Regions from separate parts of the Mesobacillus subterraneus genome, predicted to be linked through region 2. Evidence: riboswitches for the same ligand, from Rfam matches in the RefSeq annotation. Region 2 holds a riboswitch; the other holds the start of a gene.
The links. Region 2 has a riboswitch for FMN ahead of LC048_RS06215 (ECF transporter S component). Riboswitches for the same ligand answer to the same signal wherever they lie in the genome.
Positions count from the first base shown of each region.

Region 1 (3,267 bases), 760 kb from region 2:
AGTTGTAAAACGGTATTCATCTCCTAAAACGGAAAGCGCGGCTGCTGCTGTGAACAATTTCAGCACGGAGGCTGGCTGCAGCCTTGTATCCCCAATATGCTCGTACAAAAGCACTCCATCTTCCGCAGACCTGATGCTGATACCAGCCAAAGCCCCATCAAGAACTGGTTCGCTTGTTAAAATGTTGCTGATTTTTTCCGCTAGGTCCCCGCCAGGCTCCACGGCACTGGCTGGCGGTTCTTCAGTATGAAAAAACGGAATGATGGCTAACATGATAACTAATGAGAATATGGTGATTGCTGTAGTTTTTTGTTTCATCTTTTGGTTCATCCCTTTCACATCTCAACTGAATTCGACAGGAAATTTCCCAATAACCAACTAGTAGAGTCTATGATAAAGTTTTAATTAATATAAGGTTCAGGAGGGAAAAAAATGTACCGATACTTTTGGAATACCTTACTCATTCTAGCCATCGGAGCAGGATTTTACTTCTATGCCCATCTGATTTTTTCAAAGGTGTCAGACCCTCTGTACGGAACACTGGCGCTTCTGGCAGGCAGCCTCTTTACTGCTGGAATTTCAAGAGAGCTTCTGTTACTCTCGCAAACTAGGAGAGAGAATAGTCAAATCTAGAATGTACTACACCCTGATTCATGGGGTGTATTTTTGTTTTTTAAGAATAAATAGGTTTTATGATAGGTACTATCAGGGGGTATGATAAAATAAGCTTAAAAGATAAAGGGGGGTTTTTAGATGGACATATTAGAGCCCGAAGTGAACCCAACTGAATGTGGTGACAGCTGTTGCTCATCAGAAAGGAAAAGCCATCACTCTGAAAAAACGAAAAAGAATCTCGTGACGAGATTGAACCGGATAGAAGGACAGATTCGCGGCATTAAAGGCCTGATTGAGAGAGATACGTACTGTGACGATGTAATCACACAAATTTCAGCGACGCAGGCTGCTTTGAACAGCGTAGCCAAACTCCTCCTCGAAGGCCATATGAAATCTTGCATCGTCGAACGAATTCAGGAAGGCGACAATGAGGTAGTTGATGAACTTTTGACTACGATTGAGAAGTTGATGAAAAAATAAAAAGCTTTTTTGTTTTTCATTTAACATAATGTTCTGTATAATGTCACTAACTTAATATATTCCTTCGGGGTCGGGTGAAATTCCCAACCGGCGGTGATGAAGCGATGCTTCTTAGTCCGTGACCCGGTTAACATTTGTTAAACGGTGGATCTGGTGAAACTCCCAGGGCCGACAGTTAAAGTCTGGATGGGAGAAGGAAAAAACGAGGATTAAAAGATCGGGATCAGTATGCCCTTTTTTAACCCTCTAGTTTGACATTGCCTTTTTTAGGACCCCGAAGCCATTTTGTTTCGGGGTCTTTTTGTTGTGAAATTACCCTATTGAAAGGAGGGACCAAGATGAACGACCGGGATTATATGGCATTGGCCATCAATCTCGCCAGTGCGACCGAAGGCCAGACATCACCGAACCCCCAGGTTGGTGCTGTCCTTGTAAAAGAAGGTCAGATTATTGGAATGGGTGCCCATTTGAAGGCGGGTGAGCCGCACGCTGAAGTACACGCGATCTCCATGGCTGGTGAGAATGCTGAAGGCGCCACATTGTACGTGAGCTTAGAGCCGTGCAGTCATTTCGGAAAGACGCCGCCATGCTCGAATCTGGTGATAGAATCTGGAATCAAGAAAGTGTTTGTCGCCATGGTCGATCCGAATCCGCTTGTTGGCGGAGAAGGAGTGAAAAAGATGCTTGCAGCAGGCTTAGATGTCCAAGTTGGGTTAATGGAGGAAGAAGCAAAAGCGCTGAACAAAGTATTTTTTCATTACATAAGCACAGGTTTGCCCTATGTTACCTTGAAGTCAGCCACCACCCTTGATGGGAAAATCGCTACTGTGACAGGAGAGAGCCAGTGGATTACAGGAGAAGAGGCAAGGAAGGATGTCCATCAGTTTCGACATACACATGACGCGATACTGGTTGGCGTCAACACCGTCATCAACGACAATCCTAGCCTGACGACAAGGCTTGAAGCTGGCGGGAAAAATCCGGTGAGGGTCGTTCTGGACAGCACACTTCGCACCCCTCTGGATTCAAGAATCATAAATGACAGGGCTGCACGAACCATTATCGTGACCGGAGCACGGGCAGAGCCTGAAGGGATAAAGCAATTTACTGAGCTTGGCATTGAGATTATCAAGCTGGAAACTGAAAAAGTTGGAATTCCTGACATGCTGAAAAAACTTGGAGACTGGGGCATTACTTCTGTCTACGTAGAAGGCGGAGCCGAGGTCCATGGCAGCTTTTTAAAGGAGAAAGCCTTTCAGCAAGTTATCACATATATCGCTCCAAAGCTGCTCGGCGGGAAGCGTGCTCCCACTGCTTACGGAGGCGAAGGCATTGCCCGGCTTGAGGATACAGTTCATTTAGAAATTAAAGAGGTAAAACAAATTGACCAGGATATCCGGATCATTGCCGAGCCGTTATAGAAGGAGGTTATTATGTTTACGGGGATTATTGAAGAAATTGGGACTGTCGCGAATATCCAGCATGGAAGGGAGTCATTTGTCCTGACGATTGACGCAAGGAAAGTCCTGACAGATGTCCGCCTTGGGGATAGCATCGCTGTTAACGGGGTGTGCCTGACCGTCACCTCCTATACAGAGAACAGATTTACAGTTGATGTCATGCCTGAAACGGTCAAAGCGTCCAGTTTAAAAGCTGTCAAAAGAGGTTCGAAGCTGAACCTGGAGAGAGCGATGGCAGCGGGCGGCCGGTTCGGCGGACATTTTGTCGCCGGCCATGTGGATGGCGTTGGAACCATTAAAGGGAAAAAGCAAATAGAGAATGCCGTTTACTATGAAATTCAAGTAGATCCCGAATTGCTGAAGTATGTCATCATGAAAGGCTCTGTCGCTGTTGACGGGACGAGCCTGACTGTTTTCGGAGTATCAGAAGACAGCTTGACTCTATCGCTCATCCCGCTCACTTTACAAGATACGGTGTTAGGTTTCAAGGATACAGGTGATATTGTCAACATTGAATGTGACATGATCGGCAAGTATGTAGGTCACTTTTTGAGTAACCAGTTTCCGGCAGCTATAAAACGAGGCAACAATATTACAGCCCAGTTCTTAGAGGATAACGGGTTTATGTGAGGGTGATGTAAATGTTTGATCCAATTGAAGAGGCTATATACGAACTTATGCAGGGGAATGTGGTCATCGTTTGTGACGATGA
Region 1 covers NZ_CP129019.1:480,973-484,239, forward strand. The annotation lists gene dacB (D-alanyl-D-alanine carboxypeptidase/D-alanyl-D-alanine endopeptidase) at 1-318, opposite strand, end outside; gene LC048_RS02360 (hypothetical protein) at 433-633, shown strand; gene LC048_RS02365 (metal-sensitive transcriptional regulator) at 754-1,095, shown strand; FMN riboswitch at 1,152-1,297, shown strand; gene ribD (bifunctional diaminohydroxyphosphoribosylaminopyrimidine deaminase/5-amino-6-(5-phosphoribosylamino)uracil reductase RibD) at 1,434-2,516, shown strand; gene ribE (riboflavin synthase) at 2,529-3,185, shown strand; gene LC048_RS02380 (bifunctional 3,4-dihydroxy-2-butanone-4-phosphate synthase/GTP cyclohydrolase II) at 3,197-3,267, shown strand, end outside.
Region 1: it holds a riboswitch for FMN, as region 2 does, so the genes downstream of both, ribD (bifunctional diaminohydroxyphosphoribosylaminopyrimidine deaminase/5-amino-6-(5-phosphoribosylamino)uracil reductase RibD) here and LC048_RS06215 (ECF transporter S component) in region 2, are expected to answer to the same signal.

Region 2 (3,267 bases):
ATCACCTTTGAATGAAATATTAAGCAATGGGCACGATAATATTCAGCCCCCACTATAGCAGAAAAATAATATACCATTATTTTAACATGAAAATATCTAGTGAAATGTTTTATTTTCAATGAAAAAACCATTCAATGCCTTGTGTGATAAGCATTCTCAATGCTTTTTTTATTGAAATGTTGGCGATACAGTTTTACAATAGATATGAGGAATACGTTTTCACTACTTTGTGAAAACAGCATATTATTGTTAAACACTTGGGAGGAATTATATCATGGCTAAGTACACAATTGTTGACAAAGAAACTTGTATTGCATGCGGAGCTTGCGGTGCTGCTGCTCCAGATATCTACGATTACGATGATGAAGGCATCGCATTCGTAACACTTGATGAAAATGAAGGGATTGTTGAAATTCCTGATGTATTACTTGACGACATGATGGATGCATTCGAAGGCTGCCCAACTGACTCAATCAAAGTTGCAGAAGAGCCATTTAATGGAGATGCTACTAAGTTCGAATAAAGAAATACATAATTCCCGCTTATAAGCGGGAATTTTTTTATGTTAAAAATTTTCGATATATTTGCTTTTAGTAAAGATTGCGGTAAAAATCCTAAAGCCGATTTTAACGTTTTATCTGTCATGCATCACCACATTTGAACAGCTGTCATGCATCACCACATTTGAACAGAATCTTTAGCTTCCTAAAAATTTAAAAGCAACGGTGCAGGCCGTTGCTTTTTTAAGACTCACATGAGTTTATGCACTTTTAAATGTCTGCTGTCTCTCGATCCATGTTTTCATCCTTGTGAAAATCAGCATGAATATGACAGACATCAGTATACCTTTGACGAAATTGAACGGCAGAATCCCGGCAACAATCATCGCACGCGCTTCCGGTCCAGACATTGCTGGCATGTTTAAGAACAATGTGTAGGCAGGAAGGAAAACGTAGTAGTTAAGGACACTCATCAGGATTGCCATACTTGCTGTCCCAGCTACTAAGGCAAACGTCATTCCCCTATTGGATTTCATCCGTTGATAAATATAGTAAGTTGGCAGAATAAATAAAACTCCTGCAACAAAGTTGGCAGCATGGCCTACTGGAACACCAGTATCACTGCCAGTCATGAAATAATCAAGCGTATTCTTCAAGAATTCTACTAAAATACCTGCTACCGGTCCAAAAATCAACGCAGCAATCAATGCAGGAAGATCACTGAAATCGACCATTAAAAATTTTGGAAACGGTGGCAGCGGAAAGTTCAGCAGCATCAATACATAAGAGATACTGCTCAGCATACCAATTGATACCATGGCTTTGACACTAAATTTTTTCATTTTCCTCTCTCCTTATAGAGATCCATCTCACATAAAGAAGAAAGGTTCAGCAATCACATACCATTAACAAATAAAACCCTCAAGATGTGAGCTTGAGGGAGTTTTGTGAAAGGCATGCTTAATAAACGTTCAAAACCTGCATTTTTTGAACGTCTGCAGAACCTCCATCTTCTCCCATCCAGACTATACTGTCGGCTTTGGAATCGCACCAAATCCTGCCCATACAGGCTCGCGGGCTTAGAGAATCAATCTCATTACCGCCGATCGGGAATTTCACCCTGCCCCGAAGATAGACCATATTTAATTTAACAAGTTCATTATACTGAAAAAAAGATCATTTGTGAAGATGTCTGCTTGTGACGATTTTTTGACTGTCCCATGTAAAATGAGACATGGCATGGAATGACCCACACAAATGCTAAAAAACTCCTGATAAATTCGGATTAACAGAATATATTTAGAATAAATCCGATAATTTTGACAGCGCTTGCATAGTATTTATGAACAATCTCGCAGTTTGACAAAAGAATATTCGTTTTGTAAAATAATCAGAAAATTAACACTTTGTTTTCAATAAAAGGAGTGGGTAAAAGATGTTTCACGTTCTAGCTGCAGATTCTATTAAAGAAGAAGGATTAAGGCCCCTTTTAGAACACAAGGGAATCCAGGTACATATCGGAAGTGTAGACTCAGGAACAATCGATTTACAAAAGATTGACGCCCTTCTCGTCAGGAGCGCAACAAAAGTCACCCAGGAACTGCTCGATCGAATGCCCTCACTAAAAATCGTCGGCCGTGCAGGTGTCGGTGTAGATAATATTGATATCGCCGAGGCGACAAAAAGAGGAATTATCATCGTGAATGCTCCAGATGGGAATACGATTTCTACCGCAGAACATACTTTTGCGATGATGTCAGCTTTAATGAGAAACATTCCGCAGGCACACTCTACTGTAAAAAAAGGAGAATGGAAGAGAAATAAATTCATTGGGAATGAACTTTACGGAAAAATATTAGGAATAATTGGTTTAGGAAGGATTGGTTCTGAGCTTGCAAAAAGAGCCAAGGCTTTTGGGATGTCAGTAAAGGTATACGACCCGTTCCTGACAAAGGAGCGTGCAGCCGTTTTAGGCGTTCAATTATCGACGTTCGATGAGGTTCTCGCCGAAACAGATATCATATCGGTCCACACGCCTTTAACGAAGGAAACGAAAGGCCTTCTTAACGAAAAGACTTTGAGCCAAACCAAAAAAGGGGTCTATCTCCTGAATTGTGCAAGAGGAGGCATAATTGACGAGATGGCTCTCGCCCATTATATTGAGAACGGTCATATTGCTGGTGCTGCACTGGATGTATTTGAAGTTGAACCCCCCAGAGAATCACCCTTTACTTAAGTTTGATTCAGTTATTGCCACCCCACACCTAGGAGCCTCTACAAAAGAAGCGCAGTTGAATGTTGCCACTCAGGTCGCAAGTGAAATCAGAACATTTTTTGAAAATAACCCTGTTGCCAATTCAATTAATCTTCCGGCCATGTCCAAAGAAATTTACCAAAAAATCCAACCTTATCACCAGCTAGCAAAAGAAATGGGAAAAATCGTTTCAGAATGCCATAACAAAGGAATCAGCGAGCTTACAGCTACTTATTCAGGCACTGCGGCAGAACTCGAAACCTCTTTTTTAACAAAGGCCTTGCTTGCAGGATTTTTTGAAAACCGCATTGATATGAAAGTAAATGAAGTAAATGCTATCCACATTGCCAAAGAACGCGGCATCATGGTTGGTGAAAAAGTGACCGGAAACTCCTATGGTTACGCAAATACGATAACAGTAACCGCAAGTGGGGATGGTGAATCTTTTACGGTGAGAGGAACTTACATTGACCATTACGGACCAAGGATTGTCAGCCTCGATGGCTTTAACAT
Region 2 covers NZ_CP129019.1:1,238,662-1,241,928, reverse strand. The annotation lists gene LC048_RS06220 (ferredoxin) at 275-523, shown strand; gene LC048_RS06215 (ECF transporter S component) at 761-1,342, opposite strand; FMN riboswitch at 1,505-1,637, opposite strand; partial or broken gene serA (phosphoglycerate dehydrogenase) at 1,936-3,267, shown strand, end outside.